Regions from separate parts of the Paenibacillus sp. V4I5 genome, predicted to be linked through region 1. Evidence: riboswitches for the same ligand, from Rfam matches in the RefSeq annotation. Region 1 holds a riboswitch; each other region holds the start of a gene.
The links. Region 1 has a riboswitch for cyclic di-GMP ahead of QFZ78_RS24075 (transglutaminase-like domain-containing protein). Riboswitches for the same ligand answer to the same signal wherever they lie in the genome.

Region 1 (7,409 bases):
CTGAACATCCTGCAGCAGCTGCTGCAGTCAGGGATGGACGAGAAGCTGGCGATCAAATCGCTTAACTCAGTATTGATGCTGCGATCTTCGGATGAGATGTATGCAACCGTAGATATGGCCTTGATCGACATGTATAGTGCAAACACAACGTTCATGAAAATTGGTTCCACCCCTAGCTTCATTAAGCGAGGGACGGAAGTGATTTCGATCTCGGCTAATAATCTGCCTGTCGGCATCCTGAGCGAGATTGATGTTGATCTGGTCTCGATTCCACTCCAATCGGGTGATATCCTTGTCATGATGACAGACGGTATCTACGATGCGCCGGGACATGCGGTAAACAAAGAGATGTGGATGAAGCGGATGATTCAGGAAATTGATACCACGATGCCGCAGGATTTTGCGGACTGTTTATTAGAAAGAATTTTCCGCCATCATCATGGCGAAATTCAAGATGATATGACCGTCGTTGTGGCACGAATTGAGAAGCGGCAGCCCGAGTGGGCTACATTCCGCTGGCCAGGAATTACGCGAATGGAGCGTCCGAAGACGGTTAGTTAATGGAGATATAGAAGCCATAACAGCTCATTTGCTGTTATGGCTTTTTTATGTGCTGTTATTCCCTTAAGAGCATAGCGAATGCTGCGTATTTCTAAGCTGGAAAATTTTAACTTCGTATAGGTTGCACTTAGAATTCAAAGCATGATTAACTTATAAATATGTCTGTTAACTAATTATGCTAAATCTGGCGATTTCGATAAATCTAAGTTGCCAGGGCTTTATATGATGTTAAGCATGCTCAGACAGTCCTCGGTGCATGAGATCGAAGAGAAAGGTGGTACCACTAGTGATTAGAAAAAAGCTATCACTGTTATTTATCGTTCTTGGGATTATCATTTTTCTCTATCCAACGTTAAACGATCGTTATGAGAGCTATCAGCAGAACAAAATTTTGAAACAATGGCAGGAAAATCTGCAAGATATGGATCAGACAGCCTCTGACATCGAGGAGGAGACAGATGCAGGGTTGGTCGTGCCTTCTTCCAGTCCCGCAGTGGAAGCTCTGCCGACAAGCAGCCAGCCGAGCAGCCAGCCAAGCCCTTTGGCTATGAAAACGACACCGAAGCCTGTAACTTTGCCGCAGAAGAATACAGAGGGTGTCCTTATTATCGATAAAATTAATCTGAAGCTCCCTATACTGACAGATGCAACCGTGAATAATTTGAAGATTTCCGTTGCTAGTATTGCCAATACAGGCAAAGCAGGCGCTGTTGGCAATTATGCCATTGCGGGTCATCGAAACCTGACTTACGGGAAAAATTTTAATAGATTAGATGAGGTCACCGAAGGGGATTTCATAGAAGTGAATACAGGGAGCAAAACGCATATCTACAAAGTTGTGGACAAACAGTATGTCCTCCCAGAGGATGTCTGGGTGCTGAAAGGCAACGGCAAAGATCGGGAGATTACGCTAATAACTTGTCATCCTATGGAAAATCCTACTCATCGTATTGCCATTAAGGGAATCATGGTGCAATCAAAGGAATAAAATGTAATATTTTGTCTATTCAGAGAGACAAGCCTATGTTAAGATTGCACTATAGTGATTATAGGGAGTCGGTGAGTTCCTCCGATAAAGGCAAATCTAGCGAAAACTAGAGACGCAAAACTAAAGGGCCTTCCTTAGCCGAACTAAGTTGGCAGCCAGTTACTGAAAGGGGATTTATTTTTGTTTAAAAAGCCAATTATACGAACAATCATCGCAGGTTTTCTATTTACACTTGCTCCACAAGGGATATTTGCAGCTTCCAATCCATCCATGATAGATAAAGATGCTCTGAATAAAGGAATTATCTCGGTTCATTATTCAAACGATAAGAACAAGAAAACCAAAGTTCTCGTTCGAATCATGAGAGAAAATATCAAATATGACTACACCTTCGAAGAAGGGGGTCAGTACCCTTTGCAGCTTGGAAACGGACAGTATAAAGTACTGATTGGAGAGTCCATAGGAGCTAATAAATATAAAGTTGTTACGCAAGAACAAATAGAGTTAGAAATGGAAGACGAGAATGCCGTATTTCTGCAGTCCATTCCGTTGATCGATTGGGACAATGAATCGAAGGCGGTCGTTGAGGCTAGGCAATTAGTTGGAGATAAAGAAAAAGATATCGACAAAATAAGAGCTATTTATGGATATATCACGACACATTTTCAGTATGATTATGAAAAGCCCCAAACGGTAGCAGATAGTTACGTACCTAATCTGGATATGGTCTACGCAGCGTCCAACGGAATTTGTTATGACTTTGCAGCTACTTTTGCGGCAATGGCAAGAAGCGAGGGGATTCCTACTCGTCTGGTTATGGGGTATGAAAGTCATGCGCCAGATACTTATCATGCGTGGAATCAAGTCTTCCTAAAGGAAAGTAAGGAATGGGTGACGATCGATACCACGTATGACGCTGTTCATATACAAGCCGGTGAAACGATAGATCTCATAAAAAATGATTCTAATTATCAGATATCCAGAATATATTAAGTGAAATGATGAAACCTGATCTCATAGCTGAGAACAGGTTTTTTTGTGCTTTTCCATGTTGAAAAACAATAAATCCCAATATTTACAATACATCTTGTATCATATATCATTGATAATGATACATTTTGTTTCAAAGTCATAGGAGGTAGCACACATAAATAATCTCTATAAAAAATTGATCCATGAATGGAGGTATGAAATGATGTTGAAGAAAAAAACGAGTGCACTGCTAATTACCTTATTAATTTTTATGCAGAGTATTTACGGGATTGGCTTTTTGCCTAAGGCCAGTGCAAACACAATTTCAAACAACATTCTCGACAGTGTGACGATGGCTGTGTACAACAGCGCAGGAGAAGTGGTGACTGGTAATGTTTACGAGCAAGGTGCCAGAGTGAAGTTGGATTATACCTGGTCTTTGCCAAACGGACATGGTTACCTTGCCGGGGATACATTTACATTCACACTGCCGCAGCAATTTTTATTATTCAATCACATCAACGGTGAACTGAGGATGGGTAATGATCTTGTGGGAACGTTCTATGCCGACAAAGACAGCCATCGGGTGTTAATTACATTTAATAAATTCATAGAAGGCTATAATAATGTGCAAGGAACTCTAACCTTCAACACACAATTCAATAAGAGTCAGATTACTGGAAGCACCACGCAAATTATTACAATTCCGATTAATTCTGGAGAACAGGTGTTTAACCTCAACTTCAAACCCACAGTCACTTCTACAATAAGCAAAGCGGGTGTGTCCCAGGGTATTAATTCCAAGCAAATCGATTGGACCATTGATGTGAACAAGGCGCTGGATTCCGTTCAGGAAGCAGTTGTAACGGACCCCATACCGGTAGGGTTGTCAGTTCCGGTTACAGTAGCTGTCTATCATTTGGATGTACGTTTGGACGGCTCTGTTGTCAAGGGAGGACTGGTGGATAGCAGCAAGTATATGGTGAGTACAGCGGGGAGCGTTCTTTCAGTCCGTTTTGCAGATAGCCCTATTGAAACTGCTTACCGCATTCAATACACAACGCCAATTACTGACGATTCCAAGGAGTCATTTGTAAATACGGCAACGTTCAAAGGAAACAACAAGACGCCTGTCCATGCATCTGCAACGGTCACTGTAGAGTCCATCAGCAAATTGGCGATTGTCAAAACTCTAGGAGCTGTAGATTACGAGGCTAAGACAGTAGTGTGGAACATCACGATTAACGGTGATAGTCAGAGAATGAACAGCGTAGTTGTGACCGATACATTTCCGAACAAAGGACTTCATCTCATCCCGGGTTCATTGGTCATCAAAAAGGGTGTAACTACACTAAGTACAGCAGAGTACACGCTCGACAATTCGGTAGCTTCTGATGTAGGCTTGACAGTGACATTCACTAATGTTATTACCGAACCTGTTACGATTAGCTACAAAACCGATTTCAATTTAGATTGGATTCAATCTGTTGACAGCACAACTGATTTCAATAATTCGGCCAAAATAGACTGGATAGATCCTACTAACAAAGAGCAATCCAAAACAGTAACAGCAAAATTCGTTATAAGGACTGAAGTGAAGAACAACGGGTTTAAATACGGATCCTACGACGCATTATTAAAACAGCTGACTTGGACAGTAGGGGTCAACAACAACAAGAAAATCCTTACAGAAGCAGTCGTTGAGGATCTCCTAGAGTCCAATCAAGTGCTTGTCAAGGATTCGCTTGCCGTATACAACATGATAGTCGCACCAAATGGCAATCCTTCAATGGACCCTGTTGCTATAGACCCTAAAAACTATTATTACAATGTTGATGCTAATAACAAGCTCATTCTAACATTTAAACAAACAATTTCAGGTCCGTATTATATCACCTTTAAAACAAGTCTGAATGGTCAACTTATTGGCGGTAACATTAAGAATTCGGCTAAATTATTTGATGGTAATCTTCCTGCATCGAATGATCTCATAGCAAGTGTTAACATCCCGTATGGGGGAGAGTATGTTAGTAAAAACGGTTTGCAGAGTGGAGATAAGATTGTTTGGACAATTACGATTAATCGAAGTCAGTCAACCGTAACTGACGCGGCAATCATCGATACACCATCAGTCAATCAGATATTGATACCGGATTCTTTCCATCTGTTTGGTACGTCTGTTACTTCGAATGGAAATATAACGAAGGGCGCAGAATTAACCAAGGGGACAGACTACACATTGGTTATTCGTACGGATAATATCGGCAAGCAATCGTTTGAATTAAAGTTCGTGAATCCGATTGCGGCAGCTTACATCTTGGAATATCAATCTGTCATTGCTGCTAATGATCAAGAAACTGTTTCGAATAAAGTCAGCTTTAGCGGTAAAAATTCAACCACGGTAACTAAAGAAACGGTGAAGGATATTTTGGTAGGTGTCTCCAGTGGTTCTGGCACAGGCAGTGGCGATAGAGGTTCATTGACGATTAAGAAAGTTGATTTGGCAAACAACACCTTACTGCTTAGTGGAGCGACCTTTGAATTGTATCGCAAGATCGGTCAAGAGAAGGATATTATTCGTTCCTTGACAACAAATGAGACGGGTAAGGTTGTCTTTTCTGGCCTGCTGGCCGGCGATTATATTGTGAAAGAACAAGTAGCCCCTCAAGGTTATGTGTTAGATGCTATCGATCGCACGATAACGCTTCGTGCAGCGGAAAATTTGAATGTAACCATTACAAATGTTAAGACGCCCATACCGGATTCGCCGGAGTCAAATGATCCGCCCACGTCGACACCAACGCCATCGCCAACACCGCCAACACCAAGCCCGACACCAGGTGTGACGCCAACACCGTCTATAACACCATCGCCAAGTGTAACACCACCACCACCAACAGTTCCTACTCCATCAACGGATCCCAAACCGACGAATCCGGACATACCGATTGATACTGATAATGATGTGCCCTTGGGGGGAATTCCTCCTATCACTAAACCAGAGACCCTCCCGAAGACAGGAGAATCTAGCCATCTGTACGTGGAAATCGCAGGTATCACCTTAATCCTACTGGGTCTTATCTTAAGAAGGAGATTTACTCGATAAATCTTCAATATTGAGACAGTTCTGCCATTACCATTTGGCGGGCTGTCTTTTTATTTCGCTCAGTTGGCTAGTGATTAGACTCTCTCATAAATGGAAAAACTAGGAGTAGAACTACTAGAGAGCTAATCTTTTCTTGGGCCAGGGAGGCAAATATCATGATGAAGCAGATTCTTTTAATTACAGATGGGTGTTCAAATGTAGGGGTGAGTCCGGTAATAGCTGCAGCACAAGCACATGCCGAAGGTGTTACCGTAAATGTTATCGGTGTGATTGACCATGGGGAGCTAGGGGTGCTAGGCTCTGAGGAGATTCAAGAGATTGCTGCGGCGGGCGGCGGGATGAGCCGAATCGTGAATTCAGGCCAACTCTCCCAAACGGTTCAGATGATGACGCGCAAAACGGTCACCACAACGATTCAGCATGCCGTAGGCAAAGAGTTACAAAGTATTCTTGGCTTTAATCAATTGGAACAGTTACCTCCAGAGAAGCGTGCTGAAGTGGTTCAAGTCATCGATACCATGAGTGAAACCACCTCACTTCGCGTAGCTCTTTTAATAGATGCTAGTGCCAGTATGAAGCCTAAGCATGCAGCGGTGCGTGAAGCGATTCATGATCTTTTGCTTAGTCTTAGAGCCCGCAGCGGCAAGAGTGAGCTAGCAGTTTTCCACTTTCCGTCAACCAAAACGAGGGATCAGGAGTTAGAAATGGATCTCAGTTGGACGAATCAACTTGCAAATTTGGACAAGATGTTCTATAAAATAAACATGAAGGGTACAACTCCGACTGGTCCAGCGTTACTGCAAACTTTGCAGTTCATAACGGAGAAGCCTATCTTACCAAAGACCGAGGATGGGATGCTGAGTGACTACGTGGTATGAAGACGCCTTCCGTCCTGGGTCAGAAATCCAAGGGAAATGGAACGGCCGGATGTATGTGGTCGAACGTTTATTAGGTGCTGGTTCCAATGGTGTAGTGGCTCTCGTACGAAGAGGGACAGCTAGATTTGCGCTTAAGGCAGGTCATGAGACGGTTGATCATCAATCGGAGATTAATTCCTTGCTTGCCATATCACTGACGGAAACCTCGTTCAAGAACTTTTTAATAGATGCTGATGATATGACGATAAATGGGAAAGAAGTCTCCTTCTATGTCATGCGATATATTGAGGGTATGACGATTTCTAATTTTATACATAAACGTGGGCAGGATTGGATCTATGTGATTGGTTCTAACCTGCTTCGTAAGTTAACGGAAGTTCACAAGAGCGGCTATGTTTTCGGTGATCTGAAGATCGAGAACATGATCGTTTCCAATTATGGCGATGTGGATCTCATTGATTTTGGGGGTGTGACTCCTAAAGGCAGAGCGATTAAACAGTTAACCGAAGTGTATGACCGCGGCTTTTGGAATATGGGGGAGCGGGTTGCGGAAGAAAGCTATGATTTATTTTCATTTGCCATTTTACTATTAAAATCGCTCGATCAACGCAAACGCTTCACTGGTTTATCCAAAATGCTGCCTCAAAACCGAGATCTAGATCAACTAACAGCTATTATGCGTGAAAATTCAGTTGCCGCCCATATCGCACCTTTTCTTCATAAAGCTTTGAATAGTGAGTTTAATTCTTCGCAAGAAGCCTATCAGTACTGGAGAACGTTGGTCTCCGGTAAGAAGATTACACAGTCGACACTCCAAATGCCATGGCTAAAAATATGTTTCGCCGCTTCTATTTTTATTTTTGGAGCAACGCTCTATATGTACTGGTAGCATGACGGAAAGTGC
Region 2 (7,409 bases), 480 kb from region 1:
GCCTCAGAGATTTCTCTCGGCGTATGGTTAGTAATATCGCTTCCCATCAGCAGCACACGACCGCTATCAATGGAACGCAACCCGGTTAATGCCTCGATTAATTCACTCTGCCCGTTGCCATCAACGCCGGCGATCCCCAGGATTTCTCCGGCTTTCACCTCAAAGTTAAGCCCCTTCAGAGCAGGCAAACCCTGCTGGTTACGCGCAACTAGTTCTTTCACCTGAAGTACGGGTTCTCCAAGCTTCACTTCCTGCTTGTTCACTTTGAAGGAAACGTCGCGCCCGACCATCTTCTCCGCCAGAATCTGTGGATTCGTCTCCGAAATTTCCAACGAATCAATCACTTTGCCCCGACGAATGATCGTCACGGTATCGGCAATCTCCATAATTTCTTTCAGCTTATGTGTAATGAGAATGATGGATTTGCCCTCTTTCACAAGATTGCGCATAATCACCATCAATTCACTAATCTCTTGCGGCGTTAGTACTGCTGTAGGCTCATCAAAAATAAGAATATCGGCGCCGCGATACAGCGTTTTCAATATTTCCACACGCTGCTGCATACCGACGGAGATATCTTCAATTCTCGCTTTTGGATCCACACGCAAACCATATTGCTCCGATAACTTGCGTACTTTGTCTTGCGCTGTTTTGTAATCAATTTTGGACCCTTTTTTGGGCTCCATACCCAAAATGATGTTTTCTGTCACGGTAAATGGTTGAACCAGCTTGAAATGCTGATGCACCATACCAATGCCAAGCTCGATAGCACGATTCGGGCTATCGATAAATACTTCCTTGCCTTGCACTTTAATATTGCCTTCATCCGGCTGATAAAGTCCGAACACAATGTTCATTAGTGTTGATTTACCCGCACCATTTTCGCCAAGCAAGGCATGAATTTCACCCTTCATCAGCTTTAAGCTAATGGCATCATTCGCCACTATTCCTGGAAACCGCTTCGTAATGTTGCTAAGTTCAACAACAGGGACTACTTCATTCATCAGATCACCCTAAGGATCAATTTTTTTAATTACCTCTAAAACTAAAGAACAAGGCTAGTTATTATAACTAGCCTTGTTTGAACAGAAGTACACATATCGTTCGTAACCGCTACGACTTTTATACCTGCATTAAGGTTTTTCAGGAACTTTGATTTCGCCGCTAATAATTTTTGCTTTGAACTCGTCAACTTTTTTCAAGATTTCAGGTGTTACGTTTTTCTTGGAAGTTTCAGGAAGGCCTACGCCATCGTCTTTAAGACCAAGTGTAACGACTTTACCACCTTGGAATTTGTTGTCAATAACATCTTTGGATACACGAGCAACCGCTGTGTCAACACGTTTCAACATGGAAGTCAGTGTTACTTCATCACCGAACTCAAGGGATTGATCTTTATCTACGCCGATAACCCAAACTTTTTTACCGTTTTTCGCACGGTCTTTTGCTTCGTTGAACACACCATTACCTGTGGAACCAGCTGCGTGGAAAATGACATCAGCGCCATCGTTGTAGATGGTTGCTGCTGCTGCTTTACCAAGGTCAGGCTTATCGAAAGCGCCTGTATAGTTAATTTGTACTTTGGCATTTGGATTAACCGCTTTAACACCAGCTACGAAACCAGCTTCAAAACGTTTGATAACCGGGATGTCGATACCCCCAACAAAACCGATTTTGTTCGATTTAGTTGTTAGACCTGCAACCACACCAACAAGGTAAGAACCTTCTTGCTCTGAGAACGTTACGGACTCAACGTTTGGAGCTTCAACAACATTATCAATGATCGCTAATTTAGCATTTGGGTTTTGTGTTGCTACTGTTTTAAGTGCATCACCCATCAAGAAGCCGATACCCCAAGTCAGGTTGTAACCGTCTTTAACGAATTGGTTTAAGTTAGGTGTATAATCCGCATCGCCTTTAGATTCAAGGTTTTTCACTTTCGCTCCTGTTTGTTTCTCAAGAGCCTTCAAGCCTTCCCATGCGCTTTGGTTAAAAGATTTATCGTTGACGCCACCAATATCGGTAACCATTCCGATTTTGAAGTCTTTACCGCTGGTGTTGCTTGGCGCCGCTGAAGCTGTTGCCGCTGCAGTAGTAGCCGGAGTTGCTGAAGCCGCCGGTTTCGTTTCTTCTTTTTTGGCACAGCCGGAAAGAGCTAATGCAGAAACCGTTACAGCCATAAGAGCTGTTGAAAGCATTTTCTTCATGATTATTACCCCCATAAGATCATTTAATTTAAAACCATGAAATCTCACATTGTAGGTTGACCACAATTAGTTAAATTATGTAAGACTGCCTATAGATGAGTGTATCATTTTGAAACCTATGAGAAAAGCGATACACCAGCAAAATAACATAATTCGTTATGTCATACAAGTTGACATGGTCTTTTTGTAAGCCCCTACAATATAGGTTCCAAGCCCCAATTATTTATTATACTACCACTGGTTAATAAAATCTAGATTACCCTTTGTTAATTTTATCGTTCATAAGTCGCAGGAATTGTTCGGGTCCTAAAGGGCTGCTAAACAGCACTCCTTGCACTTCCGTACACTGCAAAAGTCTTAAGTGCTCCAGCTGTTCCTCTGTTTCGACACCTTTTGCAATTAAATTTAGACCTAGACGGTGAGCCATACGAATAATGGCAGCAGCCAGCAGCTGATTCTCATCGTCGTCTACCAAATCCCGGATCAATGTGCTATCCAATTTAACGCTATCGAGCGGCATACCTTCGAGCCCGCTTCGTGTAAATAAACCTGTACACAAGTCATCCATAACGATACGTACACCGAACTTCTTCAGCATAATCAATTTCTCGCTAGCCTCTTGTACATTGGAAGATGTGATACTTTCCGTAAGGTCCAGTTCCACCAACATCGGATCTATACCTGTCTCTTTCAAAACAACGGCAATTTCCTCAATAAAATGCTCATCTTTAAACTGTGAAGCCGTTACGGCTAGGGTCATTCTCAGCGGTGCGTAGCCCTCATCCTGCCAGATTCTCATCTGTCTGCATGCCGTTCGTACAGCCCATTTCCCGATGGGTAACATGAACCCCATTTCCTCGGCCGCTTTCTTCCAATCCATACTGGATGCGAGGAGGGCGTCTCCCTTGCTCCAATGAATGATCGCTTCCATTCCGATTAATTTCCGGTTTGTTATTTCATATTGAGGCTGATATAGGATTTCAAACCGATTGTTGTCTAAGGCCGATCGAAGCTCTTTCTCCATGTGAGCTTTGCTCTTCACCATGGCATCGATGTCAGAAGCATAGAATTGGAACTGGTTATGTCCTCTGTTTTTGGCCGTATACATCGCTTCATCTGCATACGCCATGAGCTGCTCAGGCAGCATACCGTCTAACGGATACAATGCTATCCCAATACTAGCTGTTATGGTTACAGGCATTCCATCTAGGATAAAAGGCTCTTCCAGAGCCATTTGAATTCGGGAAGCTACAACTCTTGCATCTTCAGGCTTTGCAAAAGATTCTAGTAAAATAGTAAACTCGTCGCCACCTTGTCGGTACACCGTATCCGACCCCCGCAGGCAGCTCAGCAAACGTTCTGCTGCAAGGCGAATTAAACGATCACCATAAGCATGACCTAATGAATCGTTGACATCCTTGAATCGGTCCATGTCCAAGAACATAACAGCCGCCAGCTGTTCATTGCGTTGCGCATGCAGGAGTGCCCGCTCCAGTCGGTCATTAAACAATCGGCGATTGGGTAATCCTGTCAATGTATCGTGATACGCCAGAAAGGCTAGTTGTTTGCTCTTTTCTTCCTGCTCTCTACTAGTAAGAAGCAGTTGCCCTACACTCTTCGCAAAAAATAGACAGATTAGTGCTTGAACAAGCATACTAATGAAAACGTAAGGCGAAAAGGAGAAAGAAGAAGCAGCAAGTAGATTAATGGTCAACAAAAAGAAGCCCAGCACGCCCAGATAGACCAACGTTTGCGCTTTCATATGCTGTATCCACTTAGAAAGTATGCCTTTCATTCTTGAACCTCCTTATCTGATATGAGAAAAAAGGCTATTCCGAATCGGAATAGCCGTAGGTGTACCTGTCTAGGTAAACTGCAACCTGTCGGCAGCCCAGCCATCATTGTTGCAAAGGCAACCTTAGACCTGCAGCTTTGCGTCCTTACCTTTCGATAAGTTTGCCTTTACGATATTAAGGGAATTCATGGGACTAATTAACTATATCATATCCATTCCGCATTTGGCTAATTTTCCTTAAATAAGCAAATTAAAGAGCTTGGGATCCTTATTTATTTCTATATAGCCATAATCCTTCTGGGATAGGCGCTCAATAAGCCCCTCATAATCATCTTTATTTTTGAGCTCAATGCCGACCAGCGCCGGAGCATCGTCCCTGTTATTTTTTTTCGTATACTCAAATCGGGTAATGTCGTCTGTGGGTCCTAAGACTTCTTCTAGAAATTCGCGCAATGCCCCAGCACGCTGCGGAAAATTAAGAATAAAGTAGTGCTTCAAGCCTTCATACACGAGTGATCTTTCTTTAATCTGCTGCATACGGTCAATGTCATTGTTGCCGCCGCTGATGATGCAGACTACATTCTTACCGCGAATCTGCTCCCGATAGGTATCAAGTGCTGAAACCGGGAGTGCGCCAGCGGGCTCAATGACAATCGCGTTATTGTTGTAAAGCTCCAGAATGGTTGTACATTCCTTGCCGGAAGGAACAATTACGATATCCTCCAGCTTTTCTTTGCAAATGTCAAAGGTAAGCTCGCCGACCTGCTTTACAGCTGCGCCGTCTACAAACTTCTCAATCGTAGATAAGGTCACGACCTTCCCCTGCTTGAGCGCTTCCGTCATACTTGCCGCGCCTTCTGGCTCAACACCGATAATACGTGTACGTGGAGAAACACTATCCACATACGTCGCAACTCCCGCTGCAAGGCCACCACCACCAATTGTTGCGAAGATGAAATCAGGAGATTCGGGCATTTGATTCAAAATCTCGAGGCCAACTGTGCCTTGCCCGGCAATCGTACGGACATCATCGAAGGGGTGTATGAACACCTTATTCTCTTGAGCACAGTAGGCTTTGGCATGGTTAGACGAATCATCGAATGAATCACCTGTGAGAATAACTTCAACAAAAGATCCGCCAAATAGCTTAACTTGGGAAATCTTTTGTCTAGGCGTTGTCGTTGGCATGAAGATTTTTCCTTCAATACCAAGCTGTTTACAGGAATAAGCCACACCCTGCGCATGATTGCCGGCGCTCGCACACACGACACCCGCTTCGCGTTCCTCCGGTGTTAAACTTTGGATCACGTTATACGCTCCGCGAATTTTGAAAGAACGAACAATTTGCATATCTTCACGTTTAAGATAAACGTTGCATTCATACAAGTTAGAGAGCAGCTCATTGCGTTGCAAAGGCGATGGTTCGATCACCCTGCTGAGCACATGATTGGCCCTAATAATATCTTCCAAACCTACTTTACTGGAAACAACCATTTTCTCTTACTTCCTTTCTCCACATTGTGCTATTAAAGTTTTAAAGATTATTGTAGCACAACTCTGCCCGCCTGTACGAAAATAATATTGGTATAGCTTTATCCTATGTTTCACTTCATGCCCAGCAGGGTATTACATAGCAATACAACTTCAAAGGAGTGATTCAAATGTCGACGCAGCCTCGCAATATCGATATCGAAGAACGCCATGTGGAGAAAAAATCGGATTCCAGTTTAGTTGCTTCTACTTTCATCAAATATGCGGCTTACATCGTCATCATCTTCGGTGTTCTGTATTTCCTAGTTCGTTATGTATTTCCAATGTTCTAAGCTAGGACGTAAGTTGTGTTGTGTCCTCATCAATGAGGGTACGATCACATCTGGAGCTAGCACAACCACAAGAAGCCTCAAACCCACTAACAAGTGGATTAGAGGCTTCTTGTATTTGTTAGGAGAGGTGTTTGCCAACTCCCCTCAACCACTTATTTAGTAATAGTAACGAGGCTGCTCCTGCAGCTCAGACCGTCTTTGCAAGAAACGGTAGAAGGCACTGGCCGCCTGTGCTTTCGTCACTTCTTGTTGAGGTATAAATTGTCCATCGTTCAGAGACATAATATTCAGCCCCACCACAATAGCTGCATCACCAACATTCTTAAGCTTAGCAGCATCTGCGAAATTGCCATTGAAGATCCCATCGAACTTCGTCAAGCTCTTGTAGCCAAGCGCCTTCACGATTAACTGTGCCATTTCTTCCCGATTCATCGCAGCTTCTGGATTAAATTCAGCACCTACATCTAGCAAACCGCGATCAACCGCATTTTCGACATACGCAAAATAAGGAGAAGATTTGCTCACATCGGCAAAAGATGCCTTCCGTTCTGCCCCGTAATAAATACCACCGTTACCGCCATTCATGGCAATAACGAGCATTTTGACTAACTCGCCACGTTGAATGGTTTGATCCGGATTCACTTTGCCATCCTTCACATCCAGCGCTTGATAATCGAGCATAAGCTGAAGCTCATTTTTAGCCCAGTGATTGTCAATGTCGCTTACTGTCACTTTATCCAAAGAAATCACTTCACCCGTTTCACTATTCCGCCATTGACCGTTTTGCGCATCCAAGAGGAAAGGTTCACGGTTGAATTTGGGAACGAGTGAATAGACAAGCTTGGCATCTAGTTTCCCGTCTGCCTTCAGATCCATGGATTGTGGGACATCCCCAGCTGCCATCATCACTCTGTATTTCTCCAGTGGAATTCCACCGGTGAACCCGCTGCCTTCCACCACATAATTTAACTTGATGTCAAACTGTGCAAGCCAAAGATCCTTGGCTTTATCAATGGCCAGCACCTGCGGCTTTTGCTGTGGATATGGCAGATTGCTGATGGAGAAGTGATACCCAACAAGTTGGCCGGTCACACGATCGATGCTTACCGTTACTTCTTCATTTCCGGCAATTACGCCATCAATTACTCGCTTAAAACTAATATCCCAATTGCGCATATGTTTCAGTTGATCTTCCGAATAATTTTTAGCCGCCTGTACTTGAAGTACCAACTGATCGGTGTAAGAAGGAAGCTGCTTTTTCACAAAATCAACACCTGTTGTTATCGCATCTTCCAGAGCAATTTTACCCTCTATATCTTTATTGTCTTCAGGACCGTAAGGGATGTAGCTGCTAAAATTCGTAATCTCTCCCGTCTTGCTATTCACGCTAGCCCATGCGCCTTTGCCGACGATTTTAACTTTGGAATCCTTCTCAGAGGCTTCATTCCAACTTAAATTCCAGTTCGAACTGGTTTCCCCTGTTTCAGGGTTGGTCGATTCATTATAGGATGCTTCTTGGAGTTTATAGTCGGAGGATAGATTGAAAACGGTTGTTACCTTCTTCACAGCCTCTTCCTTCGTCAG
Region 3 (7,409 bases), 200 kb from region 1:
TAGTCATCCCCCAAATGGAAGTCTTCGAAAATACTGCGATCTACGAGCTCTAACCCCGATTGTTTATGCCCCTGTTGCTTCAGTGCATCAAACATCGTATAAAACCACAGAACTGGCAAGGCCAACAGAAAGGCAGTAAAGCCTTCGTTATGCGTCATGATGGTGACGAAGAATACTAATATCGCAACCCCAAAGAAGGAAACCATCGCCGTAAGTCCTCTATGCATTAACCCAAGCTGATAATGTCCGAGTCCAGGGATGAAGGAGAGCAGCATAATTTTTGTTTTTTCTTGTTGACCAGCCATTCGAGTGGAATAAGGATTGGCGTCCCACGAAGGCTGCTCTTTCTGCTCATACTGCTCAGACCCGTAAGAGCCAGGCAAGCGATAGGGCTGTGAGCGTAGCAGGAAGATAATCATATCCAGCATATTCACAACCCATGTTAAGGCGGCCAGTAAGGCAAGAAGAATCAGGAAGTCATCCGGGGCGTTTAAAAAAGCGACTCCGATGAAGATAAGGAATAACGATCCAAAGAATCCACCACCGTATAGGAGCCCGCGGAATAAGCGGTTCATATATAGATGACCTGCTCCAGGTAGGAAGGACAGCAGGAAAGCGACTAGGCTGCTTTTATTAGGCATTAAAGGTATAACCTCCTTGTTTTTATTTATTTTGTAACGTGTCTAGCCACGTCAGTGTTTTATTTAACAATTGGTCCGATATCGGTTTATCTGTTTGTAGGGAGGAAGAGGTATTTATAGAGTTAGCAGGTTTAAATGAACCTACAGTGTCCAATTCCTGCGAAATTCCGTGAAAGAAGCCGGTAGCAACCAGGATGAGTGTAGCCGCTGCCGCAATACCGTAATGCAGCATTGTAGAGTGGTACCAAGAGCGCTTAGTTCCTGTTGTACGAGCAATGATGGCATCCACATACCCTTGCGTATCCCTTTCCATGATCGGAAGTACAGTTTCCATTTGTTCCAAACATGTCATATACATCGTCAAGCATTCATCACACTGATATAGGTGAAGCTCCATCCCACTTAAAGTATCGGGTGACAGACGCTCTTCCACATATTGCTTCCACGCTTGTTCATTATAATGGTTCACAAGAATTCCTCCTCCTTCCAATTGTTACGGAGCCACTGCTTGGCTCTATATAGCTTGGATTCTACCGTTTTGACCGTTACCCCATGAGCATTGGCAATATCTTGATACGAGTGATGATGAATATAGTAGGCCGTTAATACTTCATGATAGTTGGCAGGGATTTGATGGAGCTTCTTACGCACGAGCTCAGTCGTCTCATTTAACATCACTTCATGTTCCACACCATGCTCAAAATAACGATGAGTGCCAGAGGATTGGATGGGTTCCCCCATCTCAGCCGTCATTTCTTCCTTACGCCTGCTGGCCGATCGTTTGAAATCGATAGCCCGGTTCACCGCGATGCGAGTCATCCAAGTTTTCAGACCCTTCATTTGATACTGAGGGAGGGAGAAATAAATCCGGGTCCAAACATCCTGTGATAAATCTTCGGCATCCTTAGCATGACGTACAATGGCATAGATCGTTTGGAACAAATGGTGACGATATGTTGTTACAAGCTCACGGAATGCTGCCTCATCGCCATTCAATATGCGCTTTACGAGTGCTTGTTCCTGAATATGCTTCTCCTCCTCTCCGCATGAATAGACGAAGGTTACCTTCAGTACCCCTGCACGCTTTCAAAAAGAAAAAGAACGAATCTTCAAGATCCGTTCCCCATGTTAAAGTGCTGCAGTAGAACTGCTAGGTTTGACTTGATGTTTAGGAGGCGCACTTCGTACGAACCAATGAGACAGAAGTGCGCTCAATACGCCAAGTACACCCAGCACAATAAATCCCTGATCCAGAGAGAACCAATCTCCGATTATGCCCATAAGAACGGGACCAATGAACATGCCGAGTCCATAAATGGCTTGGAAAAAACCCCATTGCCGTCGCCCGCTTATCCGCTGGCATATGTTTAATACTCATCCCCATGAGTACCGTAAAAGAAAGTCCGCGACCAAAGCCTGCAAAAGCCTGTGTAACCATCAGCACCCAAAGGTGATGCGTAAAAGGAATCGTAAACGTAAATATCCCCATAAGAATAAAACCCCATACAATCATGCGCTTTTCCCCGTACCGGACAGCCCATCGCCGCCCGCCAAATAAGGAAGCTAGCGCTACCGGTATGTTGGCAAATAACGAGAGCATCGACAAGGAGAATTTATCAGCACCAAGTTCGATTGCATAAACGGGCGTAAATCCGAAAACCGTTGCGAATATGAGGACTTGCGACAAGATAGCGAGTAAGGACACGAACAGCAGCGTACGGTCAGTCGCAACGTCACCGATACCGCGCATCGTAATTTTAGGCGCATCGAGCTCAACTTTTTCTACAAGGAAAAGTGATCCAATCATACCCATCAAGCCTAGCACAGCTCCCAAAATGAAGACAGCCTCCCAGCCGAAGGAATCTGCCGCCCATCCAGCCGCAAGAATTCCTAGAACCTGCCCAAGTGAATTGAAGAAGGAGATCGTTCCGATCGCTTTCGTTGAATCTTCATGCTTATAGTAACTCGTAAATAATACGGTAAAATCAACCCAGGTTGCCGCGGCTGCGCCTGCCAGTGCTCGGAGAATAAGGATCCATGTGAAATCATGAGTGATCCATAGTCCTAAACCGGTTATAGCCGTAAATAGCAGGCCAAAGGTAATAAATAGCCTCCTCTTATGAAATCGGTCTGACATGATACCTACGGGAATTCGCAGCAGCATTTGGGAGATCCCGTACATACCGACAATCCATCCGGCCAACTGGTGGTTCCCGCCAAGGAATTCTACGTAAGGCGCCATAATGGGAACGCTCGTATACATCGACATCCAGAAGAGAAGTGTGACGATACAGAAGAGCGGAATGCGATAGGAGGATGGAGCTTTGATGCTTGTCATCGAAGTGGAAGCTCCTTTCGAATTAATTCTTGGTTTGAAATGAGGACTAACAAATCTATCGTTTATTATAGAACATCGATTGCGGCAAGGCTATGACTGGATGTTTGCAAAATAAGACAACGAGCGGAAATCGGCTGGATATTCCTTACCGTGCCTCATGATTTCTCTAACAAAAATGGATGATTGATGGAAACTGGTGCGCCTTGTAAATTGAAAGCAGCTGTTGACTGACCGTTTGTACCGACTAGTAGATATATAAAAGAGCCTGCCGTCATGAAACATGAAAGCGGTAGGTTCTTTTGGTGTTTAAAAAACCGTAAATAGGGATATATATCCAAATGTCGAAATACTAAAGACTGACTTTCCGTTAAATTTAAAAAGGGGATTAATGTATATGACAAAAAAGAAAATGATTGCAACCGTTCTTTTGTTTCTTTGCTTTGCTGGCGTAGTAAATGCTTCAAGTATTCACGGTGAGTTTAATGGCGAATCCAATCGTTAACGTTTTGTTTGGAGGAAAAGAGCTTCATGTAGAAGGTGCCAGCTACTTTACGTGATGGTCGTACCCTAGTGCCACTTTATCTATTGAAACAAACCGGTGCCTCTGTAACGTGGGATTCTGAGAAATATAACGTTGACCTTACTTTCCCTAATCCTACAAAAGACTATGCCAATAGCATTCAGTCATTTAACACGAAAGCCAAAGAACATAGTGCCAAGAATGTTCAACTTATTTACAATGAGCATGGTCCATATATGAAAATAGATCTAGAACTATCCAATGATTCAAATAAAAATAACGATAATATCATCTTTCTATCTAGATTTGTTGCCAATTCACCCGCTGATATGCTGATTGTAAGTACCATACATAATAATAGAGTCATGAGTTTTATTGCAATAAATCGAACGGATGCGGAGGAATTTCTCAAGAACAAAACACCAGAGTTTGATTATATAAAAAAGTGGAGATTCCAGCAGATAAACGATACAACAGACATGTCGACTCCCAATAAGCTACCAGTGGTCCCTACACCAACACCAACTTCTACATTACCTGTTTCAGGACCTATTTGTCGGGAAATTATGACCAATTACGCAAAACAGATGCAAGATGCAGCAGAGTCATACAACGGAAACGGCAGTTCGGACTCCAAAGGGTTTGAGCAATATATCAACAAATTTAAAGAAAGTATGAATGCAGCTTTAAAAAGTAATCATTGCCCCTAACAATAGATCCAATTTAAAGGCAGTGTATTTTCTAAAAAACAATAAACGCCAGGTCAGCGGCTAATAACCGTTACCTGGCGTTTTCTTTGATTTTTGAAAGTATACGCGCCCGAGATGATTCGAACATCCGGCCTACAGTTTAGGAAACTGTTGCTCTATCCTGCTGAGCTACGGGCGCAAGGTAAGAATTATGATAGCACGAAGCCTTTCGTGGCGCAACCTTTTGAATAGGGTGGTTTTTCTTTGGGACAAGGAATGTTCATTTGAATGAAGAATAGGTTAGGGATTAAATTTAATTTCCTTTAATTATTAACGTAGAGGAAAGAACAAAATCAAGATGGCGGATTGAAAAAGACACTGGATGCAGCGGGACTTGCTCAGGTGCAAACGTATTTGCAAACCGGTAATGTCTTGTTTGTGTCGTAGGAGGAGGAGGAACCGCTGCGCCAGCGTATCGAGCAGAAGATCAGCAAAGCCGTAGGTGTTTCACCTTCCGTCATTTTGCGTACGATAAATAAACTGGCTGAGTTGGCAGCGGCGACGCAGAATTAGATGCAGGAACTTCTAAGCTTTACCGCGTAATTTACGGAAAAATTGGGTCAGCATCGTCGAACACTCTTCTTGCAAGACGCCACTAACGACATCGACACGGTGATTGAACCGGTCCTCCTGCAGCAAATTCATGAGCGTTCCGGCGCAGCCAGCCTTCGGATCAATGGTTCCGTAGATAACCTGAGGAATCCGCGATTGGACAATCGCACCCGCACACATCGGACAAGGCTCTAGGGTGACGTAGAGCTGGCAATCCAAAAGCCGCCAGGCTTGCAGATGTTCGCTCGCTTGTTTAATGGCGATCATTTCGGCATGAGCGAGAGGATCTAGGGTTGTTTCACGCAAATTGTAGCCTCGGCCAATGATTTGACCTTGATGGACCACGACCGCTCCAATCGGTACTTCTAGGATGGCTTCGGCTTTGAGAGCCTCTTGAATCGCTTCTTTCATCCAGGGGATATGTTCATCCACAGGGGGACACCTCGCTAATATATTGTTATCCACATGTGCATAACAATCGAACATTCATTCCGTTGTTAACAACCTGTGGATAGGTTTGTGGATAACTTGAAAAGCTGTGGATATTTAATCTTTCTACATTACATACAACAAAAAGAACAGCTATGCAAGGAATTTTGTTGATAATAGCAACTGTGCTAGGTATAATGATAGATATTAGTAGGTCTTTTAGACCATATAGAGCGAGAATAGGTAGAAATAAATAGCAAGGTTCGAAAATGGCAAACTTGTTGAAAAGCAAGGACGCAAAGCTGAGGGTCTACGGTTCTTTGGAACTATGGCAGCCTGGTTACCGAAAATCGATGCTTTCTTGATTAAGGTAATAGGCTGCTCCTACATAAAGGGGCAGTTTATTTTTATATAGGGAATAACTTGAGTAAAAGGAGAGGTATTAATTATAATGGCCAACGGGTATAACGTTATGAAATATTACGGAAGCAAGGAGGGATATGACGCTGATGTTCTAATCGATAGTAAGGCTATGTTGGGAAAGGACGATTTCGTAGCCACTGGCGTACTAACCTATGCACTTGGAGACATTATTGAGGTGGAATTACCGGAATACGATGTCTTTCAACTTGGTGATAAAGCGAAAATGACGGTTTATACCAAATCCGGCTTGTTTGTGATGAATACAACCGTTGTTGCCAAAGAATTCGGCTCCGTCATTGTCATTAATCCACCAGAAAATCGTAAAAAATTCGCAGAAAAACGGGAGTTTCCACGTGTGGATGTGAAACATACAGGTCTCTTATTCGGACTTCAGGATATGAATAAAAGAAATAAACATCAATTTGAAAATCCACTTGGCATTTCAATTAAAAATATATCCATTAATGGCTTAGGATTTACCATGAATGATAATTCTATGATTGATAAGATCGTTCAAAAGCATTCACAGCTCGAAGTTGAACTGGATTTGGGCTTTACGATGCCTTGTTCGATGGAAATTGTAAGAAAAGAAAAGGTTGAAAATGGTTTCTACTACGGGGCAAGTTATATCGACATTCCACAGGAGAAAACCAATGCCTTAAGGGGTTTTATCCTTACGAATCAGATCGAAACTTACTTCGTACAGAAGCGGGAAGCGCAATTTAAAAGAGCAACGGAAAAAAAGTCTGCGGCGAATCAATAGCCTTCAGGCTTTTTTTTGCGTTCCAAGTGCTATATAATAAGAAGGATGATTTTCGAAAATTAAGGAGTTGTAACTACAATGGCTTTGAAAGCAGGTATCGTCGGTCTACCGAACGTAGGAAAATCGACATTGTTTAATGCAATTACACAGGCGGGGGCAGAATCTGCGAATTATCCGTTTTGTACGATCGATCCGAATGTTGGGGTAGTTGAAGTACCAGACGAGAGATTGCAGAAGCTGGTAGAGATCGTTGTGCCTAAGAGCATTGTCCCGACAGCCTTTGAATTCGTTGATATTGCCGGTTTGGTAAAGGGCGCGAGCAAAGGTGAAGGGCTTGGAAATAAATTTTTGGCACACATTCGTGAAGTGGATGCCATTGTGCATGTTGTTCGTTGTTTTGAAGATGATAATATTACCCACGTTTCCGGTAAAGTGGATCCGATCGGGGATATCGAAACGATTAACCTTGAATTAATTTTGGCAGATATTGAGTCGGTAGAGAAGAAGATTGAGCGTTCGCGCAAAAACCTCAAGGGCGGCGACAAAAAGGTTGTTGCTGAAGTGGAGTGTTTGGAGCGTATTAAAGAAGCGCTTTATGCAGATAAACCGGCACGCAGTTTGGATCTCAGCGAAGATGAGAAACTTCTCGTGCGCGATCTTCATTTATTGACCATGAAACCCGTGCTTTATGCGGCAAACGTGAGTGAAGATGAAGTAGCAACAGCAGACGAAAATCCTTTTGTTAAAATTGTGAAAGAATTTGCTGAGAGCGAAAACAACGAAGTGGTATCGATCAGTGCGAAGGTTGAATCCGAAATCGCCGAGTTGGAAGAAGAAGAAAAAGCGATGTTCCTCGAAGAGTTGGGACTTCAAGAGTCCGGCTTGAATAGATTGATTAAAGCAGCTTATAGAAAACTTGGCTTGTACACGTATTTCACAGCTGGGGTACAGGAAGTAAGAGCATGGACAATCCGCAAGGGAACGAAAGCTCCTC

Region 2: linked by a shared signal. The riboswitch ahead of QFZ78_RS21845 (putative bifunctional diguanylate cyclase/phosphodiesterase) and the one ahead of QFZ78_RS24075 (transglutaminase-like domain-containing protein) in region 1 are both predicted to bind cyclic di-GMP.
Region 3: linked by a shared signal. The riboswitch ahead of QFZ78_RS23200 (PilZ domain-containing protein) and the one ahead of QFZ78_RS24075 (transglutaminase-like domain-containing protein) in region 1 are both predicted to bind cyclic di-GMP.

What each region holds. Positions count from the first base shown of each region.
Region 1 is NZ_JAUSZB010000002.1:4,839,659-4,847,067, forward strand. Features, by position in the region: gene spoIIE (stage II sporulation protein E) at 1-561, shown strand, start outside; gene QFZ78_RS24070 (class D sortase) at 848-1,549, shown strand; cyclic di-GMP riboswitch class I at 1,629-1,716, shown strand; gene QFZ78_RS24075 (transglutaminase-like domain-containing protein) at 1,730-2,542, shown strand; gene QFZ78_RS24080 (collagen binding domain-containing protein) at 2,742-5,627, shown strand; gene QFZ78_RS24085 (vWA domain-containing protein) at 5,786-6,505, shown strand; gene QFZ78_RS24090 (protein kinase domain-containing protein) at 6,489-7,394, shown strand.
Region 2 is NZ_JAUSZB010000002.1:4,354,989-4,362,397, forward strand. Features, by position in the region: gene QFZ78_RS21835 (ABC transporter ATP-binding protein) at 1-1,004, opposite strand, end outside; gene QFZ78_RS21840 (BMP family lipoprotein) at 1,134-2,207, opposite strand; gene QFZ78_RS21845 (putative bifunctional diguanylate cyclase/phosphodiesterase) at 2,464-4,002, opposite strand; cyclic di-GMP riboswitch class I at 4,090-4,178, opposite strand; gene ilvA (threonine ammonia-lyase IlvA) at 4,240-5,496, opposite strand; gene QFZ78_RS21855 (hypothetical protein) at 5,664-5,825, shown strand; gene QFZ78_RS21860 (S-layer homology domain-containing protein) at 5,982-7,409, opposite strand, start outside.
Region 3 is NZ_JAUSZB010000002.1:4,638,063-4,645,471, forward strand. Features, by position in the region: gene QFZ78_RS23165 (hypothetical protein) at 1-641, opposite strand, end outside; gene QFZ78_RS23170 (hypothetical protein) at 664-1,110, opposite strand; gene QFZ78_RS23175 (sigma-70 family RNA polymerase sigma factor) at 1,107-1,637, opposite strand; gene QFZ78_RS38625 (hypothetical protein) at 1,770-1,943, opposite strand; partial or broken gene QFZ78_RS23180 (MFS transporter) at 1,972-2,979, opposite strand; gene QFZ78_RS23185 (stalk domain-containing protein) at 3,517-4,209, shown strand; tRNA gene QFZ78_RS23190 (tRNA-Arg) at 4,314-4,387, opposite strand; gene QFZ78_RS38630 (DUF1697 domain-containing protein) at 4,555-4,635, shown strand; gene tadA (tRNA adenosine(34) deaminase TadA) at 4,774-5,211, opposite strand; cyclic di-GMP riboswitch class I at 5,491-5,577, shown strand; gene QFZ78_RS23200 (PilZ domain-containing protein) at 5,681-6,415, shown strand; gene ychF (redox-regulated ATPase YchF) at 6,494-7,409, shown strand, end outside.